One region of the Arthrobacter sp. 05T45 genome, then DNA from elsewhere that is predicted to be linked to it. Evidence: predicted binding sites of a transcription regulator. Region 1 holds the regulator's gene; each other region holds the start of a gene.
The links. Region 1 encodes LexA, which represses DNA repair genes until DNA is damaged. Its sites were predicted from a motif close to TCGAACANNTGTTCGA; they were not measured.
Positions count from the first base shown of each region.

Region 2: the regulator LexA is predicted to act here: its motif matches at 5,550-5,565, upstream of AC1DGD_RS02945 (LexA family protein).
Region 3: the regulator LexA is predicted to act here: its motif matches at 4,356-4,371, upstream of ruvA (Holliday junction branch migration protein RuvA).

Region 1 is NZ_JBFTKI010000005.1:49,274-56,719, reverse strand. It holds gene AC1DGD_RS07675 (ATP-dependent DNA helicase) at 1-1,680, shown strand, start outside; gene lexA (transcriptional repressor LexA) at 1,794-2,543, opposite strand; gene AC1DGD_RS07665 (LysM peptidoglycan-binding domain-containing protein) at 3,061-3,465, shown strand; gene AC1DGD_RS07660 (histidinol-phosphate transaminase) at 3,534-4,652, shown strand; gene hisB (imidazoleglycerol-phosphate dehydratase HisB) at 4,724-5,350, shown strand; gene hisH (imidazole glycerol phosphate synthase subunit HisH) at 5,347-6,096, shown strand; gene AC1DGD_RS07645 (hypothetical protein) at 6,097-6,255, shown strand; gene priA (bifunctional 1-(5-phosphoribosyl)-5-((5-phosphoribosylamino)methylideneamino)imidazole-4-carboxamide isomerase/phosphoribosylanthranilate isomerase PriA) at 6,297-7,043, shown strand; gene AC1DGD_RS07635 (SseB family protein) at 7,058-7,446, shown strand, end outside.
Region 2 is NZ_JBFTKI010000002.1:62,021-69,466, reverse strand. It holds gene AC1DGD_RS02980 (glycoside hydrolase family 15 protein) at 1-508, opposite strand, end outside; gene AC1DGD_RS02975 (VOC family protein) at 851-1,294, shown strand; gene AC1DGD_RS02970 (dihydrofolate reductase family protein) at 1,372-1,962, shown strand; gene AC1DGD_RS02965 (DUF5808 domain-containing protein) at 1,988-2,260, opposite strand; gene AC1DGD_RS02960 (histidine phosphatase family protein) at 3,281-3,973, shown strand; gene AC1DGD_RS02955 (DUF3090 domain-containing protein) at 3,998-4,552, shown strand; gene AC1DGD_RS02950 (SCO1664 family protein) at 4,552-5,319, shown strand; gene AC1DGD_RS02945 (LexA family protein) at 5,579-6,010, shown strand; gene AC1DGD_RS02940 (Y-family DNA polymerase) at 6,019-7,317, shown strand; gene AC1DGD_RS02935 (hypothetical protein) at 7,362-7,446, shown strand, end outside.
Region 3 is NZ_JBFTKI010000009.1:15,245-22,690, reverse strand. It holds gene AC1DGD_RS11075 (GNAT family N-acetyltransferase) at 1-37, opposite strand, end outside; gene AC1DGD_RS11070 (type 1 glutamine amidotransferase) at 43-840, opposite strand; gene AC1DGD_RS11065 (MurT ligase domain-containing protein) at 837-2,126, opposite strand; gene pdxT (pyridoxal 5'-phosphate synthase glutaminase subunit PdxT) at 2,230-2,931, shown strand; gene AC1DGD_RS11055 (YebC/PmpR family DNA-binding transcriptional regulator) at 2,935-3,690, shown strand; gene ruvC (crossover junction endodeoxyribonuclease RuvC) at 3,740-4,318, shown strand; gene ruvA (Holliday junction branch migration protein RuvA) at 4,444-5,088, shown strand; gene ruvB (Holliday junction branch migration DNA helicase RuvB) at 5,081-6,205, shown strand; gene yajC (preprotein translocase subunit YajC) at 6,420-6,842, shown strand; gene secD (protein translocase subunit SecD) at 6,947-7,446, shown strand, end outside.

The DNA.
Region 1 (7,446 bases):
TGCCGGCACAAACTCGAGGGCGGCTTCCCGTCCGAAGAACCTTCCGAGGGACAGCTGTTTTCCCTCGGCGAGGACACGTCCGTGCCGCACTTCGCCGCCGCACTTGGCGGGCCGTCCTCCCAGCTGGGCAAGGAAGTTGTCCGGCTGCGCGAATGGGCCGAGGAGACCGCCACGGGGGACCGCGACGAGCTCATGCCGGGCGTCACGGACCGGGCCTGGCGCCAGGTCTCGGTCACCTCCATGGAGTGCCTCGGCGCGCAGAAATGCCCGCTCGCGGCCGAATGCTTCAGCGAACTGGCACGGCAGAACGCCGCCGATGCCGACGTCGTGGTCACCAACCACGCCATGCTCGCCGTCAGTGCCTTCGAAGGCCTGGCGGTCCTGCCGGAGTACGACGTCGTCGTGGTGGATGAAGCACACGAACTTCAGGACCGCGTCACGGGCGCGGTCTCGGGCCAGCTCTCCGTGGCGATGGTGCACGCCGCCGCGTCCGGGGCCCGGAAGCACACGGGCATCACCGTGGATGCGCTGAACAATGCCGCCGCCCACCTGGAGCTCGCCATCGACGGCGTCCCCAGCGGGCTGATGCCCAACGGCCTGAACAGCGAGCAGCTGGACTGCATCGACCAACTGCGCGACGCGTGCCGCGCCGCCCTGTCCGATTCCAAGGGGGACAGCTCCGTGTCGGCGGACGGCGGACGGCAGCTGGCCCGCTCGCGCCTCATGGTCATCCTGGAGCTCTGTGAACGCCTCCTGGCCGCGCGCGAAAACCGCGAAGTCGTGTGGTTCTCCCGCAACAGCAGCTTCGACCCGGCGCAGGGCTACTCCCAGCCGGACGAGAGCGCGCCGGCGTTGATCAACGTTGCCCCGCTGAGCGTCGCAGGGCGGTTGCGCGAGGGCCTGTTCGCGGACCACACCGTCATCCTCACCTCGGCCACACTGGCCATCGGCGCTGCCTTCGAACCCGCCGCCGGCGGCCTGGGCCTGGTTGGCAACGGCGCCCCGAGCTGGACCGGCGTCGACGTCGGCTCCCCGTTCGACTACCCGAAGCAGGGCATCCTCTACGTAGCCAGGCACCTGCCCAAACCCGGCCGCGGAACGTCCCCCGAGGCCCTGGACGAACTCGAGAAGCTGATCCGCGCCTCCGGCGGAGGCGCCCTTTGCCTGTTCTCCTCGCGGCGCGCCGCAGAGGAAGCAGCCGAGGCCATGCGGCCCCGGCTGGGCCTCAGCATCCTGTGCCAGGGGGAGTCGACCATGACGGCGCTCGTGCGGCAGTTTGCCGACGAACCTGACACGTGTTTGTTCGGCACCATGTCCCTCTGGCAGGGCGTCGACGTCCCTGGCGTGTCCTGCCGGCTGGTGGTCATCGACCGGATTCCCTTCCCGCGGCCGGACGACCCGCTGATGACGGCACGTTCGCGGGCCGTGGCCCAGTCCGGCGGCAATGGCTTCATGGCCGTCTCGGCCACGCACGCCGCCATCCGCCTCGCGCAGGGCGCCGGACGGCTGATCCGCTCGACCTCGGATAAGGGCGTGGTGGCAGTGCTGGATTCGCGGCTCTCCACGGAGCGTTACGGCGGCTTCCTGCGCGCCGCGCTGCCGCCGTTCTGGCCCACCACCGATTCATCGATAGCCATGGCAGCCCTGAAGCGCCTGGCGAAAGACTCCGCGAAAGCTTAAGTCCCAAACCGGGGCCGTCACCCTGCGCCGGAAATCGGCCGCGGGGTGGCCGCTCCGAACTGGCGGCATGGCCCGGGATGGCTAAGGGGAGCGCAGTTTAGAGTGAGCGCAGTTTAGAGGGAGCGCAGTACCGATACGACCTTGCCCATGATGACGGCGTGGTCGCCCAGGATGGGCTCGTACTGGGTGTTTTGCGGCAACAGCCACGTGTGGCCGTCCCGCTGGCGGAAGGTCTTGACCGTGGCTTCGTCGTCCAGCAGGGCGGCGACGATATCGCCGTTCACGGCATCACCCTGGCGGCGGACAACCACCCAGTCGCCGTCGCAGATGGCGGCGTCGATCATCGAGTCGCCGGCCACCTTGAGCATGAAGAGTTCGCCATGGCCCACGAGTTGGCGGGGCAGCGGCATGACGTCCTCCACCACCTGGTCCGCGAGGATCGGCCCGCCGGCGGCGATGCGTCCGACGAACGGCACCATTGCCGTGTCAGTGGCGCTGGCGAGCTCGGTTACCGACAGGCCGCCGACGGCCCGCAAGGGGCTGGACTTCTCGATACCAGATATCGGTGTGGCCCCCTCGTCTAGGGTCAGCGGCATGAGTACTTCCATGGCCCGGGGCCGCTTCGGATCGCGCCGCAGGTAGCCGAGCTTTTCCAGTTGGGAGAGCTGGTGGGTCACGCTCGACAGGCTGGCGAGACCGACGGTGTCGCCGATTTCGCGCATGGACGGCGGGTAGCCCTTGTCCGTGACGGACCGCTGGATGGTCTCCAGGATTTTCTTTTGCCGGACGGTGAGGCTCTTGGGGGCCCGGGCGGGCTGCGGGCTCCGTGGGGTGGCCCTGCCGCCGGTGGCTTGTGCTGCCATGTTCGCCAACGCCTTTCCGTTCCGCCCGGCTGCCGTGGCTGCTGTCACCGGGAACTTCCGGCCTGAAATGTCAGACCCTGCTGATCAACTACGAATGAATTCCCACTGTTAGTTCGAAAGTGGGAGTTCGAAAGTGGTTGTCCTGTCCCTCAAAAATAGGCCAGCCGCAGACCTTTTTCAAACATTTGTTCTAGCGAGTCTCGACATCGTTCGTTAGTAAGTGCTAAAACAGAACCAGCAAGATTCGAATATGTGTTCGATTCGGACGATCTAGGTTCGCAGGCAATGTTCGGTTCTATGTTCGAAGGTTCGGCCGGTTGGCGGCGAGTACGTGAGTACGCCGGGCGGCAACTTATGGTCCAGGAGGGCTCAGTTCATGTCAGTTTCAAGCGCGTTTGACGGCACTAACATTCAGGGCGTCACGACCCGCCACCGTGGTGTTGGTCCGGGTGGCGCAGCGGATCGCCGCAGCATCGGACACGGCGGCCTCGCCCAAAGCGGTTCCAGTCACGGCAACGTGTACCCGCTCAACGCCAGGCGCCGCGGCTCCGCGCAGTCGCGGGCGCAGCAAGGAGCCGCCGCCGCGGTTTCCGGCGGCCGGACCAAGCAGCCGCCGCTTCGGCTCACCCGGCGCGGACGCTTCGTCTTTTTCGGCGTCCCCCTGATTCTGCTGGCGGCGTTCATCCTGTCCTTCAGCGGATTCCTCAACGCTCCCGCGAAAGCGGCAGATTCCGCAGACCAGCTCTCGGTGACGCCGACCGTATCCGTCACAGTCCAACCGGGGGAGTCCCTCTGGGCCATTGCCGGGTCGGTGGCCCCGGAGCGCGATCCCCGCGATGTTGTGGCCGATATCGTGCAGTTGAACAATCTGGACGCCGCGCGTGTGATGCCGGGCCAGCAACTGTTTGTTCCGTCCAAGTAGCCACCCCCGGGTGCCGTCGCGGGCGTCACAGTTTCAGCGCCCGTCCCGCTACCACTTAAACTGGTCACGTGACTGACCAGCTTGAGCGCCTCAACCGACTGCCCCTCCGAACCAATCTGCGTGGCCTGCGTCCGTATGGCGCGCCGCAGCTGGACGTCCCCATCCTGCTCAACGTCAACGAGAACACCCATGGGGTCCCGGCCGATGTCCGCGCCGCGATTACCGAAGCCGTGAGCGCCGCCGCTGCCGGGCTGAACCGCTATCCGGACCGCGAATTCACCGAATTGCGCGAAGCCCTCGCCGAATACCTTGGCCATGGGCTGGACGCGGAGAACATCTGGGCCGCGAATGGTTCCAACGAAGTCCTTCAGCAAATCCTCCAGGCCTTCGGGGGCCCTGGCCGGACGGCCCTCGGGTTCCCTCCCACGTATTCGATGTACCCGCTGCTGGCCTCCGGCACGGATACGGAGTACGTCGTCGGGGCCCGCGCGTCCGACTATGGGCTCAGTGCGGAATCAGCGGCACAGCAAGTCCGCGAGCTTCAGCCCAACATTGTCTTCCTCTGTTCCCCGAACAACCCGACCGGCACGGGGCTGGGCCTTGATGTGGTCGAGGCAGTCTATGACGCCGGCGAGGCCAGCCAGACCATCGTGATCGTCGACGAGGCCTATCACGAGTTCGCCCACGACGGCACGCCCAGTGCCCTCACCCTGCTGCCTGGCCGGGAGCGGCTCATCGTCTCGCGCACCATGAGCAAGGCCTTCGCCCTCGCGGGTGCGCGGCTCGGCTACATGGCCGCGGCCCCGGAGGTCGCGGATGCCCTGCGCCTGGTCCGTCTCCCGTACCACCTCTCCGCTATCACCCAGGCTGCGGCCCTGGCTGCCCTGCGCCACCGGGAGGCGCTCATGGCGGACGTCGAGGACATCAAGCGCCAGCGCGACCGGATCGTGTCGGAACTGACGCGGTTGGGCTTGACCCCGGCCGCGTCTGATTCCAACTACGTGTTCTTCGGCGGCCTCGAGAACCCCCATGAGGTTTGGCAGCGCATGCTGGACGCCGGTGTCCTCATCCGCGACGTCGGTATTCCGGGGCACCTGCGCGTCACCGCCGGCACTGAGACAGAAACCACAGCCTTCCTGGAGGCACTTGAACTCATCCTGGCCGGCTCCGCAAAGCCGCAGGCCTAGACTTGGTGGGGAGCCCGATCGTCCCCGCCAGATTGCCCAACACCCTGCCTTCTTCCAAAGGACACATCTACATGAGCACCACCGGATCCACCGCCGCCGAGGGCCGGACCGCACGCATGGAACGGACCACCAGCGAGTCCTCGGTCCTGGTCGAGATCAACCTGGACGGCACCGGCGTTTCAGACATCAGCACGTCGGTCCCGTTCTACGACCACATGCTGACGGCCCTCAGCAAGCACTCCTTGATTGACATGACCGTCAAGGCCACCGGCGACACCCACATCGATGTCCACCACACTGTCGAGGACGTGGCCATCACTTTCGGCGAGGTTCTGCGGACCGCCCTGGGCAACAAAGCCGGGATCCGCCGCTTTGGCGAGGCGACCGTTCCCCTCGATGAGGCCCTCGCGCAAGCTGTCGTGGACGTCTCCGGCCGTCCCTACCTGGTCCACGCCGGCGAGCCGGCAGGCCAGGAATACCACCTGATCGGCGGCCACTTTACGGGCTCCCTGACCCGCCACGTCTTCGAGGCGATCACCCTTCACGCCGGGATCTGCCTGCACATGAACGTCACTGCCGGGCGTGACCCCCACCACATCGTCGAGGCCCAGTTCAAGGCCTTTGCCCGTGCCCTGCGCGCAGCCGTCGAGCCGGATCCCCGCGTCGAGGGCATCCCGTCGACAAAGGGTGCTTTGTGACCGGCCCGGTGCTCCGCGACGGGGCCATCATCGACCCCGCCGCCGCGGCCAAGCCGGTCTCCCCGCAGGGAAAGCCCACAGTTACGGTGCTGGACTACGGCTCCGGGAATGTCCGGTCCGCCGTCCGCGCGCTGGAGCGGGCCGGCGCCGAAGTCATCCTCAGCTCCAAGCCTGAGGATGTCCTCAATGCCGACGGCCTCGTCGTCCCCGGTGTCGGCGCCTTCGAAACCGTCATGCGCGAACTCAAGGCCGTTGACGCCATCCGCATGATCGGCCGCCGTGTCGCCGGAGGCCGCCCCGTGCTGGCCATCTGCGTCGGGCTCCAAGTGCTGTTCGAGGCCGGCGTCGAACACGGCACCGAAGCCGAGGGCATGGGGGAGTGGCCCGGCAAGGTGGAACTGTTGCCTGCCGACGTCGTGCCCCACATGGGCTGGAACACCGTCGCCGTCCCCGAAGGGTCCAGGCTCTTCGCCGGGGTTGAGGACGAGCGCTTCTACTTCGTACACTCCTACGGTGTCCAGAAGTGGGACTTCGACGTCATCCAGCCGCGGATGGCTGCGCCGCTGGTGACCTGGTCCGACCACGGTGCCCCGTTCATCGCGGCCGTGGAAAACGGCCCGCTGTGTGCCACCCAGTTCCACCCGGAGAAGTCCGGCGACGCCGGCGCCCGGCTGCTGCGCAACTGGGTCCAGAGCCTGCGCCCCGCAGCCCCGGACCGTACCGCAGCCCCGGAAGGGACCGCCTAGATGTGGTCCCTGGTGCTCATGGGCGTGGCCGGCCTGCTGGTTGGCGGCGGGATCTCCTTCCGCCAGCAGAAAAGTCCGCTCTGGGTGCAGATCGTTTTCTACATCCTCGCCGGCATGTCACTGCTGGCCGCCTACCTCCTGACCCTGCCGGCGTCCTGACCGCCCCTCCCCACCACCATCCCCAAGCTGAGGACTCCACGATGACCACCGAAACCCCGCTGCCCGTACTCGAGCTCCTGCCCGCCGTCGACGTCGTCAACGGACAGGCCGTCCGGCTCGTACAGGGCGAAGCCGGCAGCGAGACGAGCTACGGCACCCCGCTGGAGGCCGCCCTCAACTGGCAGCAGCAGGGGGCTGAGTGGGTGCATCTGGTCGACCTGGACGCCGCGTTCGGGCGCGGCTCCAACGCCGAGCTCCTGCGCGAGGTCGTCGGCCGGCTCGATATCAAGGTGGAGCTCTCCGGCGGCCTTCGCGACGACGAATCCCTTGAGAAGGCCCTCGACCTCGGCGTCGCACGCGTCAACCTGGGCACGGCGGCACTGGAGAACCCGGAATGGACGGCCCGGGTGATCGAGCGCTTCGGCGACAAGATTGCCGTCGGCCTGGATGTCCGCGGCACCACCCTCGCCGGCCGGGGCTGGACCAAGGAAGGCGGGGACCTCTGGGACGTGCTCGGCCGCCTCGAGGACGCCGGCTGCGCCCGGTACGTCGTGACCGATGTGACCAAGGACGGCACGCTCCAGGGCCCCAACGTCGAACTCCTGCGCCAGATGGTCGAGAAAACGGGTAAGCCGGTGGTCGCCTCCGGCGGCATTTCCAGCCTCGAGGATCTCAAGGTCCTGCGCTCCCTGGTGCCGCTCGGCGTCGAAGGCGCCATCGTCGGCAAGGCCCTCTACAACGGCAACTTCACCCTGCCCGAGGCCCTCGACGTCGCCGGCCGCCGCTAGCGGCGAAGGCGCCCATGACGCACTCCCACGACACCCACGACCCCAATAACCCCCACGAGAGAGTGCAGGCAGGGACCGGGGCCGGTCCCATCCGGCATCTGCCCGGGCATATCGCGGCGGCCCTTGCCGGCGCCGGCGGGGCCACGGACTCCGCCGGCCAACCCTGGGCTGGGCGCAGCCTGTCCGGCAATGACGCCAAGATCCATAATTTCGACGACGACGACGGCACCGCCGACGCCGGCTATCTGGCGGCTTTGTCCGACCTCGCCGCGGGCACTGGCGACGAGGCGGCCGTGGTGGCCGCGCTGGCCACCGCCCGGGTGTTCGTGCCAATTCTCGCCCAGCTCGCCGAAGAGGGCGAGGCCGCGGCCGGGCCCAACGGGGATCCGCTGCACTCGGACAA
Region 2 (7,446 bases), on a different contig from region 1:
ACTCCCACCGTGCCCGGCGCTGGCCGTAGCCGAAGACCGGCTCGCACAGCACGGACAGCTCAACCGCACCGTTGACGCACCGGACGGTGCGCAGCAGGCAATGCTCGGCCTCGTAGTTCGTCGGCGGGCGGCGGTACCGGCCGGCCCTCTCGTCGGTGTGGTGCCACGGACCCATCACCAGGGCATCCCTCACGATCAGCCAGCCCGTCCTGGTCTGCCAGGTGGTCTCCAAGATCAAGCTGCCGGGGAGATAACGGCGCGCAGTGGGCTCCCGGACGCCGTAGGGTGCCACCTTGAAGCCACCCGCGGCGCGGTCGAGGATAGTGGAGAACACACTCGGTGAGTCGTGACGCGGCACGCACATCCACTCGACCTGCCCGCTCGATGCAATCAAGCAGTTGGCCTCACAGTCAGACAAAAACCCATAGTCGGCGATCGGCGGATACGGGCTCGTGCCGGCCCCGGGCCGCCGCCTCCCCTCCGCCCCTGACCGGGCGTCGATGCTCACCACCCCAGTATGTTCCCCTCAGGGTGGAAACGGGACCCCGGCTACCTGGACGGCTTCCTCCCCAACGGTCAGTGCTTCATCAACGGTCAGTGCTTCATCGCAGAGGACGACGGCGATGCGGCGGCGAAAATATCGTACGGCCGCCGGCCAAAGAGGCGCTGGACCTGAATTCCCTACATGGTCGATGGCCTCCTCGACCCGGGACAACGTTGACCCGCTCTGCCAACCCTTGGGATTGTTCAATCGGGGCGCTGAAGGATTTCGACGATGATTGTGCTAAGAATCCCCGTCGGCTCAGCAATTCCGATGGATCGACAAGATGAACAACGGAGGATTGATCTCATGTCACAGGTACGGCGTTTCGATCATGTTGGTATCACCGTTGCCGATCTCAAAGAGGTGACGGCGTTCTTCGTCGGGCTGGGCCTCGAGGTCGAGGGCGCGCCGATGTTCGTCGAGGGCGAGTTCCTCGACACGGTGATCGGCATCCCCGACTCCCGTACGGAAATCGTCATGCTCCGGCCGCCCGACGGAGGTACCCGGCTGGAGCTTTCGAGCTTTGTCCGGCCCGACCACCAGCCTGGATCGCCCGCGGCGATGGCAAATGAGTTGGGGCTGCGCAGCGTCGCCTTCGAGGTCGACGACCTCCAGGCGGTCGTCGACCGGCTGGCCGCGGACGGCTACGGGCTGGTCGGCGACATCGGCCAGTACGAGCATATCTGGCGCATGGCCTATGTGCGCGGTCCGGAGGGGATTATCGTGTCCCTGGCCGAGCGGATCGGCTGACCCGCCAACTCCAAACCCGCTAGCACGCCTGCGCCTTGATATGTCAGGGCCCCGCCGAGTGCTGGCATGATGGGCGCATGAGCAGAGTCACATGCGATCTGACTATTTCCCTCGACGGATTCGTTGCGGGCCCAAACCAAAGCATGACGGAGCCTTTGGGCCGGGGCGGAGAACTCCTCCACAGGTGGATGTTCGAAGAAGCCGAGTCCAACGCTGCGGAGCTCGAAGGCATCCTCGCCGCTGGCGCCTACATCATGGGCCGGAACATGTACGCCGGTCCCGGGGCATGGGATGAGCAGTGGCGGGGATGGTGGGGTGAGGACCCGCCTTATCACGCACCTGTGTTCGTTCTCACCCATCACCCCCGCGAGCCCTTGGAGATGGAGGGCGGCACAACGTTCAACTTCGTGGCCGATGGGATCGAATCGGCGTTGGCCCAGGCGCGGAAGGCCGCTGGCAGTAAGGACGTGGCCATAGCCGGAGGAGCGCAGACCGCCCGACAATTCCTTTCGGCGGGGCTGATCGACGAACTGCGGCTCCACATTGCGCCCATAGTTTTGGGAGCGGGCGAGCGGTTGCTGGACGGCGTGACGGACCTCAAACTTGAGCCCACGGACGTGAGCGGTTCCCGCCTCGTCACCCACGTGCGCTATCGGGTAATCCGCTGACAGGCTGACCCTTAGTTCTCGGAGGTCACTCGCCGGACGCTGGGGCGCCCGCGGCGCCGTCCAGAAGCATCGCTGACCTTGGATTGCCGAAGTTGAGCGTCCACCCCAGTCCGAACCGTCGCGGAACCATCAGCGAGTGGTCTTCGAGGTTGATGTAGACCAGGCCACCGCGCCAGTACTTGTCGTCGTCCCGGTGGGTCAGCACTGTGTCCTTCTCACCCTCATCGCGCTCGCGGTTGTTCCTGGCCAGGACCACGACGGCAACCACGACGGCGGCCGGGATCGGGAGCGTGACCACCAGTCCCGCCTACTGCCCACGGCGTGACCGTCCCGGTCCACATCAACGGCGACGAGCCCAGCATCCCCACGTCGATCATCGCGACCAGCCCGAGGAGCGCTTTGACGCCCAGTGACATGTACTGCCGGTACCAGCGCGCCGAGGCCAGCGGGCGCGCCGGGTCGAGGTCGGGCCGGCTGTGGAAGGTGGCCGCCGCGAGACCCACTAGCAACCCGGTCACACCGGTTTGCACGAACACCTGAGAGAACGCGGAGTCCACCGACTTGGCTGCCAGCCGGTTGGGAGCGCCGTTCGCGCCCTGGTGGACCGCGAGCGCGTCGGGCATCGACGGGTAGCTGCCCGGCATCTTCGCGATTCAGGTCCTCGGACCCGACCACCCAGACCTCCAGCCCACCGACCGCTGGCGTGTAACTCCTCTCGATGCTGGGCGGAGGCTAGTGACTGCGGACAACCTCACCGAGTGGTGGACAGCCCCTCCGCAAGCCCCACCACAAGAGGATCTAATCTTCCTGCGAGAAGCCAACGCGGCCCTCCTGTCCAAGTGGGCCTGACCAAAGCGCCACCATGGTCCCAGGACTGCTTCTCATCAAAATTTGACGATCGGCATTCTGTCCGGACAACGAAGCATCCCCGTCGAACCGCGAACCATCTGACCGCGCTACTTGACGTTGCCGGAACTGTCTCTTTCCATGCACGAAATGGGGCCAGCGATAACCGTCCTACGGGGGCCAGAATTACTTGACGCAACCACTCTGAGAGGGCGGGAACTACTGGATCCGGCGCGGAGCGGGTACCGGACGTCCTCCATGCGGGGGGCGGTTTCGGCCGGGGGTTCTGGCTGTCCCGGTTCCGCCGGTTTTGCTGCGTCGGCCATGAGCTGTTCACTGCGTGCCGAGTCCGTCTGGGCGGCTTTGAGCGCGTCGGCGCGCCTGAAGAGTTCCGCCAGGGCTTTATCTGCCTGTTCGGCGCGCGACCCGGTACGGTGCACACCGCCGTCGATCGGGTGGTTAGGCTGGGTGGATGGCGACAGTTATTCTCGTGCGGCACGGCCGCACCACAGCCAATGCCACTGGACTGCTGGCCGGGCGGGCCGTCGGCGTCAGCCTGGACCAGATCGGGCGCGACCAGGCGGCTCTGACCGGAGACCGGCTCGCGGCCGTGCCCGTAGTCGGGGTGGTGTCGAGCCCTCTTGAGCGTTGTCAGCAGACCGCCCAGCTCATCCTCGATCGCCAGGCTGGCACGCCGTACGCGCCGGTCGATCTCGATCTCACCGAGTGCGATTACGGCCAGTGGCAGGGCCGCACGCTCAGTGATCTCGCGACCGAGGATTTGTGGCCGGTTGTGCAGTCGCAACCGTCCGCCGTCGTCTTTCCCGGCGGTGAATCCATGGCCGCGATGCAGGCTCGGTCGGTGGCAGCGATTCGACGCCACGATGCAGCCTTCGAAGCCGAGTACGGGCCAGGGGCCGTGTGGGTGGCGGTGAGTCACGGTGACATCATCAAGTCAATCCTCGCCGACGCGCTCGGCATGCACCTTGACCTGTTCCAGCGTATTAACGTAGGCCCCGCCTCCGTATCGATCGTGCGCTACGGCGCTAGTCGGCCGAGCGTCTACGCGACCAACACCGACGCGGGTGACCTGTCGTGGCTGTCGAACGGCATCCACTCTGGCGATGCGCCGGTGGGCGGCGGTGCAGGGCAAAAGGCGCCATGAACCTCATGTGCCTAAAATACTGACATGCCTACACGTGTTCACGAGTTTGCCTGGCCTGATCGAATCGTCGTCGGCACCATTGGCCTTCCAGGGGCGCGCACGTTCTACCTGCAGGTGCGCGCAGGGACGCAGATCGTGAGTATTGCCCTGGAGAAGCAGCAGTCGGCTCTGCTCGCGGAGAAGATCGACGAAATTCTCGACCAGCTCATCACCGTCGAGGGCAACCCCTTCAGCGTTCCCACGAGCACTCCCATTGAACTTGTCGACAATGACCAGCTCGAGGCCGTTCAGGAGCAGTTTCGCACCGGCGCCATGAGCTTAGGTTGGGACCCAACCACGGCCCAGGTCGTAATAGAGGCCTACCCCATCGCCGATGTCGATGCTGATGACAACGAGGAACCGCTTAATGAGGGCGGCGCTAACGAGTCCGAAATGCTGCTGGTGCGAATGCCGGTCGGCACCGCCCGCGCATTCGCCAAGCGCACCCGTGAGATCGTGGGCGCCGGGCGTCCGACGTGTCCGCTCTGCGGTTACCCCATAGACGCCGACGGGCACATCTGCACCCTTCCCGAGGTCTGATGCCAGCGCCGGACCTAGTGACCGCCGAGCTGACGCTCACCGGCCGCATCACGACGGCTTCAAACGCTACATTTCTGGGCAGCATCGGCGACGTGGTGGTCGTCTATAAGCCGATAGCAGGCGAAAGTCCGCTGTGGGATTTTCCCCACGGCACCCTGGCTCACCGGGAGGTGGCCGCCTACCTGGTCTCGCAAGTCTTAGGCTGGGACGTGGTGCCGCGCACCTGGCTGCGCGATGGTCCTTTGGGCGAAGGAATGGTGCAGCTCTGGCAGGAGCAAGACCCCGCCCAAAGCGCCGTGAACCTGGTCGCGACGGACCAGGTGCCGGAGACGGGCTGGAAACATGTTCTCGAGGGACGGGATGAGAACGGACGGATGGTCGCCCTCGTTCACGAAGACTCGCCAGCGCTCAGACGCATGGCGGTGTTCGACATGGTCGTCAACAACGCCGACCGCAAAGGCGACCACATTCTTGCCATGACGGACGGACACCGGCACGGCGTGGACCATGGGCTCACCTTTCACCGTGACCACAAGCTGCGCACGGTGCTGTGGGGATGGCTGGGAGACGCTCTGACCGCCGAGGAACGCGACGGCATCGATCGTGTCAGCGAAGGACTGCACGGTGGGCTGGGCCGAAACCTGGCGGACTTGCTCAGCGCCGAAGAAATCGCATCGCTCGCCGCGCGCTGCGCACGGTTGCGCTTGGCAGGGCGGTTTCCGGCTCCGAGCGGTGAGATGTCGGCGGTGCCCTGGCCGCTGTTCTAAGGGAATTGCGGCTCAACTGTCAAAATTTGGCTGCCCAAACGCCGATAACAGCGCCTACGCTCAACCAAGCCCGCAGGCCCCACCTTCCGCAGACGACGCGCCGAGCGTCCCATATACAGCACCCCTTCAGTCAGGTGTTGCGATGTTGAGGAGAAACCGCGCTGCCCACGCAGCCGAGGGATATGGGCAGAGTCCAACTTTTGTCGGCCCATCCGGCTACACTGAATGTATCGAACATATATTCGAATAAGGGTGTGTTGTGGGCGTTGTTGTCGGTCCCCGCGTGATAGACGCGGGCATGTCGTTGCTGTCGGTGCTGATCTCTCCGGTCCCCGTCGCGGCCGGGTATCCATCGCCGGCGCAGGACTACTTTGATGGGCGGATTGACCTGAACGAGCATCTGATCAAGGACATCACCAGCACGTACGTCGTGCGGGTCTCCGGAGACTCGATGGAACGCGCCGGCATCAGCGACGGGGATGAACTGATCGTCAACCGGGCCGTGGAACCCAAGGACGGGTCCGTAGTCATAGCCGTCCTGGACGGAGAATTGACCATCAAGCGGCTGCGGATCACGGCCGCCGGCGTCGTGCTGCAGGCGGAGAATCCGTCCTACCCGGACATCCGCGTTCCGTCCCTGTCGGATCTGGTCATCTGGGGCGTCGCGACCCGCTGCCTGCACCATGTTTGAGGCACACCATGTCTAAGCCCTCCCCGATGCGGCGGATGCCGCAGATCGCGCACGTGGATGTGAACTGCTTCTACGCCTCGGCCGAGCGGGCATTCGACCCGTCCCTCGAAGGCCGGCCCGTCGTCGTACTGTCCAATAACGACGGGTGCGCCGTCACCCGGTCCCCGGAAGCCAAGGCTCTCGGCATCGGCCTCGGTGAACCATGGTTCAAACTCGCCCCGCGGGCGAAGGAGTGGGGACTTGTTGCCCTCTCGAGCAACTACGAGCTTTACGGGGACATCAGCGCCCGGGTGATGGAACTGCTGGGCCGCTACAGCGCTTGGTTGGAGGTTTACAGCATCGACGAGGCCTTCCTGGGCGTCAAAGGCGCGCCGGAGGACCTGCTGGTCCTGGGCCAGACCATGAAGGCAGCCGTGCGGCGCAACGTGGGGGTTCCGGTCTGCGTCGGGATCGCCGGGACCAAGACCCTCGCGAAACTGGCCAACAAATGGGCAAAGCACAACCCGGCCTTCGACGGGGTCTGCCACTGGGACTCCGTGCCCGCCGCCACCAGAGAAGCGCTGATGGGCCGGCTGTCTGTGATCGAAATCTGGGGCGTCGCGACGCGCCTGACCAAACGCCTCAACGCCTTAGGGCTTCAGTCCATCCTTGACCTGTCCCGGGCCGACCCGGTGATGATCCGGGACCGCTTCTCCGTGGTCATGATGCGCACCGTCCTGGAGCTGCAGGGCACGCCGTGCATCCCGATGGAGGAAGAACGGATCGGCCGGGACCAGCTCATCTTCTCGCGCTCCTTCGCCACCCCCATCACCACCGCCGCCGGCATGCGGCAGGTCCTGTCCGTCTACGGCCAGCAGGCATCGGCACGGCTGGCCAAATACAGCCTCCAGGCCAAGGTCCTCACCGCCTTCGCCGGCACCTCGCACTTCAACCCGAACGACACCTCCTACCCCTCGGTGTGCGTGCCGCTGCCGATGCCCACCGCCGATCCCGTCCTGCTCACCCGGGCCGCCCACGCCCTCCTGCCCCACATCCAGGAAGGCATCAAATACGCCCGGGCCGGCATCATGGTCACCGACCTGCGGCCCACCGGCAACCAGGCACCGCTGGCCCTGTTCCAAAATCCGCACGAGGAACGCCACATCGGAACCCTCCTGGAAGATGTGACCCGCCGATACGGGCGCGGCTCCATCGGCCTCGGCCACGCCGGCATACGGGGCGGGCCGGACTGGACCATGAAACGGGACATGCTCTCCCCCCGCTACACCACCCATTGGGACGAACTCCCCCTCGTCAAAGCCGCCTAACGCCAACACGCCCCCGCAGCACCGCACCACGAAAGACCACCCCCATGACCCTCAGCACCGAAAACCCCACACGAACCCTTGACCTTCAAGTCCGGCTCGACCCGGCAGGCAAGCCCCTTGCCATCCGGC
Region 3 (7,446 bases), on a different contig from region 1:
GCCCAATCCGGACCGTGCCGCCCTCGGCGCCTGCCACCTGGGTCAGCGGGGCCGGCGGGCGGCGTGTTCCCGCGCCAGCACCGCGTAGGAGTCATCCGGCGTGCCTGGGGTGAAGCTGCCGTATTTGCGTTCGACGGCGGTCCGGATCAGGAAATCCGCGAGAGCCGGGTTCTTGGGCAGCAGCGAGCCGTGCAGGTAGCTCGCCACGATGTTGCGGTAGCGGGCTCCCTCCTGGCCGTCCGTGCTGTTGTTGCCGGTACCTTTGGCCGTCGTCCCGAGCGGTTCGACGCCCGGTCCCAGTGTGGTCTGGCCGCTGTGGTTTTCGTAGCCGAGGATGTTGCCGAATTCGGGGGAGGAGACCGTGACGTTGCCGATCAGGCGCTCGTCGGTGCCGTGGGTTTCCACGTCCAGGATGCCGATGCCCGGAAGGACCGACCCGAGCCGGGTCTTGAAGAATTTCCCGAAGAGCTGGTACAGCCCGCAGATCACGAGCATCGGGGTGCCCTCGTCGGCCATCTGCTTCAGGGTGGACTCGCGCGAGAGGAGGTCGTCCTGGATGACGAGCTGTCCGCTGTCCTGTCCGCCGCCACCGACAATCAGGTCCACATCTGCCGGGAACGGGTCACCAACGTTGTACTCGAGCAGTTCCGGCGTGTAGCCGTGCCAGCGCAGGCGCTGCGCGAGGACCAGGGCGTTGCCCCAGTCGCCGTAAATGTTCATGTCCCGCGGGTAGAGCTGCAGGACCCGGATGGTTCCCTTGCTGGGGGCCGCGGAATCTTCGGGCGGAAGTTCGTGCCCGAAGGACAGCTCGTGCGGCGTTTCGGGGGACCCGGGGGTCATGAGACCACCTCCACTGTGGTGATTTTGGACAGCTCGCGGCGGATGGCCAGCATGGCCGTGTAGGTGCAGAAGATCCTCTTCGGCTTGCCCTCGCCGCCGCGGATGAACGCTGCCAGTGCCGGCGCAATGTCCGTGTCGACGGCGCCGATCGCGACGTCGTCGTACTGCAGCCGCAGCGCCATGTCATACGCGCGGGAGCCCGTGAGCTGGTCCACGCCGCCGTCGCGGAGCGTGTCGAATTCGACGTCCCACAGCCAGGACATGTCCCGGCCGTCGGCGTAGTTGTCGTTGATCGCGATCATCGTGGCGTACCCGGCGGCGGGGAACGATTTGAGGCCGAGCCGGAAACCGCTGGGGTTCTTGACCAGGACCAGTTCCAGCGGCAGGCCATCGACCACGAGGCTTTCGCCGCGGCCGAACGCCGGCGCCACCTTGGACAGCGCCGTGAGCAGGCCGGCCTGGTCGGTCCCGGTGCCGCGGGCGCCGGAGACGCCGCGGGCCAGGGTCAGCGCGGCGGCGGCATTGAAGATGTTGTAGACGCCGCGCAGTTTCATCCCCGTGGTGACCGTCGCGCCGTCGTACTCGAAATCGGCGTCGTCGGCGCCCACGCGGCGCAACACGACGTCGGCGGCGGGCCGGGCGGGGGCGGCCGGCACCGGGCTGCCCGGGGCGGCGCGCATGTCGTCGTCGTTGGGGAAGGTGCTCAGCAGCGAATCGTCGAGCCCGAAGTAGAGCACCTCCGGCCCGTCCAGGGTCTGGGCGATCCGGGCGACGCGCGGGTCTTCCCGGTTCAGGACCACGGTCCCGGTGGTCTTGGACGCGATGTGCTGGAGCAGTTCGGCGGTCTTGTCGATCTCGCCGAACCGGTCCAGCTGGTCGCGGAGGACATTGAGCAGGAGGCTGTACTGCGGCGGGACCTTGTTGACGAAGTGGACGGCATGCGCCTCATCCAGTTCCAGGACCGCGACGTCGGCATCGAGCCGGCCCCGCCAGTCGACCTCGCCCAGGAGGGCCGCGGCCACGCCGCGGGTGAAGTTGCTGCCGGTGCGGTTGGTGAAGACTTTCAGTCCCTGGCTTTCGAGCAGTTCCACGACCATCTTGGTGGTGGTGGTCTTCCCGTTCGTGCCACTGACGACGGCGACCCCCAGCGGCAGCGTGGACAGCGTCCGCCGCATGAAATCGGGGTCGATTTTTTCGACCACAAGCCCGGGGAGGGCCGAGCCTCCGCCCCTGAGCCGGGAGACCCGGCGGACGAACTTGCCGAGCGGAACGCTGAAGTAAAGCATGCTCTGTAATATATCCCAGCAGCGGCATGGAACCCGGACGCCCGGTGCCGTTGCATGCGTCTTCCATGCGTGCCGTGCAGGCGCAGAGCATTATGCTGTGGGGATGACCACCCCCTCTTTTTCCCCTGAATCCCGCGTGGGAACGGGGCTCCGGATCGGCGTCCTGGCGCTGCAGGGCGATTTCCGGGAGCATCTGCATGCCGTGGAAGCCGCCGGCGCCGCCGGCGTCGGGATCCGGCGTCCCGCCGAACTCGACGGCCTGGACGGGCTCATCATCCCCGGCGGCGAATCGACCACGATCGACAAGCTCTCCCGGATCTTCGGGCTCCGGGATCCGCTGCGCGAACGCATCCAGGCCGGCCTGCCCGTTTACGGCTCGTGCGCCGGGATGATCCTGCTGGCGGACGAAATCGCCGACCCGGCCAAGGACCTGGCCGGAAACCCGCAGCAGACGTTCGGCGGACTCGACATCACCGTGCGCCGCAACGCCTTCGGCCGGCAGCGCGAGTCCTTCGAGACGGACCTGGACTTCATGGGGTTAGGGTTCAGCGCCGCGGGCGGGGCAGTGGCCCCGGTCCACGCCGTCTTTATCCGCGGGCCCTGGGTGGAGCGCGTCGGCGACGGCGTCGAAGTCCTTGCTCAGGTGGAACCGTCCAAAGCCGGCCACCCCGAATCCCTGGACGGGACGGCTAGAATTGTTGCAGTGCGTTCCGGCAAGCTGCTGGCCACCTCCTTCCACCCGGAAGTGACGGGGGAGAAGCGCGTGCATGAACTGTTTATTCGAATGATCAGAGGAGAAGCGTAAAGCATGTCAGGCCACTCCAAATGGGCGACGACCAAGCATAAGAAGGCCATCCTTGACAGCCGCCGGGCCAAGTCGTTCGCCAAGCTGATCAAGAACATCGAAGTCGCCGCGCGCATGGGCGGCCCCGACCTCTCCGGCAACCCCAGCTTGGAACTGGCCGTCACCAAGGCGAAAAAGACGTCGGTGCCCGCTGACAATATCGACCGCGCCATCAAGCGCGGCGCCGGGCTCACCGGCGAGGTCGTCGATTACACCGAAATCATGTACGAGTGCCGCGGCCCGCAGGGTTCCGCGCTGCTGATCGAGTGCCTCACGGACAACAAGAACCGTGCCGCCTCCGAGGTCCGGCTCGCCATCTCCCGCAACGGCGGCACGATCGCCGATCCCGGCTCCGTCAGCTACCTCTTCTCCCGCAAGGGCGTCGTCTCGCTGCCGAAGAACGGCCTGGCCGAGGACGACGTCCTGATGGCCGTGCTGGATGCCGGGGCCGAGGAAGTCAAGGACAACGGCGACAGCTTCGAGATCCACTCCGAGCCGACCGACCTCCAGGCCATCCGCGATGCCCTCACGGAAGCCGGCATTGAGTACGACACCGACGAGGCCGAGTTTGTGCCGTCCATGCAGGTGCCGCTGGACCTTGATGCCGCCAAGAAGTTCATGAAGCTGGTGGACGCCCTGGAAGAGCTCGACGACGTCCAGAACGTGTACAGCAACGCCGACCTCAGCGACGAAGTGCAGGCCGCACTGGAAGCCGAGTGACCCGCTCACCCAAACGTGACTTTTGGGGCCCGGTCTTGACGGCCCAACCGTGACGCTGCGCGTGTTGGGGGTCGACCCGGGCCTCACCCGTTGCGGGATCGGCGTTGTCGACGTCGAGCGGAACCGGCGGGCCACTTTGGTGGCCTTCGGCGTTGTGGGCACCTCACCCGAGGAGAGCCTGGACCAGCGGCTGCTGGTCATCGCCACGTCCATCGACGAGTGGCTGGACCGCTACGAACCCCAGGTCCTCGCCGTGGAGCGGGTCTTTTCCCAGCTCAACGTCAGCACGGTCATGGGGGTGGCGCAGGCCTCCGGTGTGGTCATTGCGGCCGCCGCGCGCCGTGGCATCCCGGTGGCTCTGCACACCCCGTCCGAGGTCAAGGCAGCCGTGACGGGAAGCGGGACCTCGAACAAGGATGCGGTCACCAAGCTGGTGACCAAGATCCTCCGGCTGGACGCGCCTCCGCGCCCTGCCGACGCCGCCGACGCCCTTGCGTTGGCCATCACCCACGCTTGGCGGGCCGGCAGCGGGGCCGCCGTAGCCACGACTGGGCCGGGCAGCCAGTCCCTCACTCCGGCGCAGCGGGCGTGGGCGGACGCGGAGGCAAAAGCGCGCCGTGCGCGCTGAATGTCCGGCTGTGACGCCGCGGGGCTTGGTAGGGTATTCGTAGATATGTTCGGATAGCCGGCGTGCCCGGCTGTACGTTCTTTCATCACCCAGTTGTAGACGCCAGTTAGACCAGGAGCCCGGCCTTGATCAGTTTTCTTCGTGGAACCGTTGCGCATGTTGGCCTGTCCTCCGCCGTGATCGACCTCAACGGCGCCGGCATGAGCGTCAACGCCACACCGCAGACCCTCAGCGGCCTCCGGGTGGGTGAGGAGGGAAAGCTATTCACGTCCCTGATCGTGCGGGAAGACTCGCTGACCCTGTTCGGCTTCGCCAGCGATGACGAACGCGAGGTGTTTGATGTGCTCCTCAGCGTCAGCGGAGTCGGTCCCCGCCTCGCACTGGCGGTGCTGGCCGTCCACGAGCCCGAAGCCATCCGGGTGGCCGCCCACTCCGGCGACGGCAAGGCCTTCACGAAGGTCCCCGGCATCGGACCGAAGGTGGCCGGCCGGATCGTGCTCGAACTAGCCGGCAAGCTTGTGCCGCACGGCACCGCCGGCGCGCCTGTCGCGGCCGTGTCCGCCGAATCCGTCTGGAAGCCGCAGGTGGTGGCCGCGATGACCAGCCTGGGCTGGTCCGAAAAGGATGCCACGGCCAGCATCGACAAGTCCCTTGCCGATTCCCCGGACCTCGCGGCGAACGGCAATGTGGCGGAGATTCTCCGCGCGACGCTGCGCTGGCTGGGCCAGGACGGCGCCCGCGCCGGGAACCGGGTAGGCGCGCGTGGCTGAGCCGTCGATCGTCGCCGGGGGAGAGGAACCGGAGGAGCGGGTCATCGAAGCCGCCCTGCGGCCCAAGAACCTGCACGACTTCGTGGGCCAGCACCGGGTCCGCAAGCAGCTCTCCCTCGTGTTGGAGGCCTCGCGCATGCGTGGGCGCAGCGCGGACCACGTGCTGCTCTCGGGCCCTCCCGGCCTGGGCAAGACCACACTGTCCATGATCATCGCCGCCGAAATGAACGTTCCGCTGCGGATCAGCAGCGGCCCGGCCATCCAACACGCGGGCGACCTTGCGGCCATCCTGTCCTCACTCTCTGAGGGCGAGGTCCTGTTCCTGGATGAAATCCACCGCATGTCCCGGCCGGCCGAGGAAATGCTGTACATGGCGATGGAAGATTTCCGCGTCGATATCGTCGTCGGCAAGGGCGCCGGCGCCACGGCCATTCCGCTGGAGCTGCCGCCCTTCACGCTCGTCGGCGCCACCACGCGGGCCGGCCTCCTTCCCGGCCCGCTGCGGGACCGGTTCGGTTTCACCGGCCACCTCGAGTTTTACTCCGTCGAGGAGCTGGAACTGGTCCTGCGCCGCTCCGCCGGCCTGCTGGACCTGAAGGTCAACTCCGCCGGATTCAGCGAGATTGCCGGCCGGTCCCGGGGCACGCCGCGCATCGCCAACCGGCTCCTGCGCCGGGTCCGGGACTGGGCACTCGTGCACGGCATCGAGCAAATCGACGCGCGGGCGGCCTCCGCGGCCCTGGACATGTATGAGGTGGACAAGCGGGGCCTGGACCGGCTGGACCGTGCCGTTCTCGAGGCCCTCATCACCAAGTTCGGCGGCGGCCCGGTAGGCCTGTCCACGCTCGCGATCGCCGTCGGCGAGGAAACGGAGACCGTGGAAACGGTCGCCGAGCCCTATCTGGTGCGCGAAGGACTCCTGGGCCGGACGCCGCGCGGCCGGATAGCCCTGGCGCCGGCATGGACGCACCTGGGCTTCGCCATTCCGGCCGGCGCCTTCGGCCAGGACCCGCTGGAACTGTTCCAGGCCGACGAGCCGGGCGAGAGCCCGATCGGCGGGTCCGGTGGGGATCTCGGCGAAGAAACCGATCCTCAGTGGATCCGAAACAGCCGCTAGCACCGTTCTTTCAGCTTTTCCCTTTAGACTGGTATGACGCTCGGCACGTCCGGGTTTTGTTTCCGTGGGCGGAGAGCAGGTAGCCGCCGGCGGTCTGGGGGACGGTCTCGCGGCCAGTTTGCTGCGCAGACCCCTGCCCGCGCCGTCAGGAGCAAACGGACGTTGCTGAAAAACAGCTATGCAAGTACAGAACGGAACTTTCCCCTTGGATCTAATGACAATTCTCCTGTTCGTGATGCTTGGCGTGTTCGTCTTCATGATGTTCCGCCGCAACAAGAAAACGCAGCAGCAGCAGGCGCAGCTCCAGTCGAAGTTCGGCCCGGGCGTCGAGGTCATGACGAGTTTCGGGCTGTTCGGCCGGATCGTCGACATTGACGAAGCGGAGAACAAGGTCACGCTTGAGCTTTCCCCGGGCAACACGGCCACGGTGCACCGCCAGGCCGTCACCAAAATTGTGGAGCCGGTTGTCGCCGCCGAGGAGCCCACGGTCGTTCCCGACGACGCGTCCTCGCTGACCACCGAGAAGCTGGGTGCTGAGGGGACCGACGCCAGCGCCCCCGTCCACGACGCGCCGCGCACCGAAACGCCCGAGGAAACCCTGCGCCGCCTCAACGACGAAGGCAAAAAAGACAGCTAGTCTGCCTACCTGAGCTATCCCGCGAAGCAACGGTTGCGGGCATCCGTCGGCGGGGCCCAGAGCCCGCGCCGGCGGATCCGCCGTAAATAATAGAAAGATCGACAATGGCACGAACTGGCCCCAAAAACTCAGCCATCAGGATGCTGGTCTGGCTTGGCGTAATCATCGCCGCCATGACGGCTGTCCTGGCGGGCGGCACGATGGCCGGCCAGGCGGGCTGGGCTCCAAAGCTCGCACTGGACCTTGAAGGTGGCACCCAGATGATCCTGGCGCCCAAGGTTGAGGGCGGTTCGGGTATCACCGAAGACCAGCTCAACCAGGCCGTGGCGATCATTCGCCAGCGCGTGGACGGCTCGGGCGTCGCGGAAGCGGAAATCAGCACGCAGTCCGGCCGCAACGTCGTCGTCAGCCTCCCGGGAACCCCTGCCAAGGAAACCCGTGCGCTGATCCAGGCTTCCGCCGACATGAACTTCCGCCCGGTCATCCAGACCGGCCCCGGCGCAGCGGTCCCCGCCGCCTCCAGGACCCCGGATGCCCAGCTGCCGAAGCCGACAGCCGCGCCCGCCAACAGCAGCGACGAGAACTGGATTACCCCCGAGGTCTA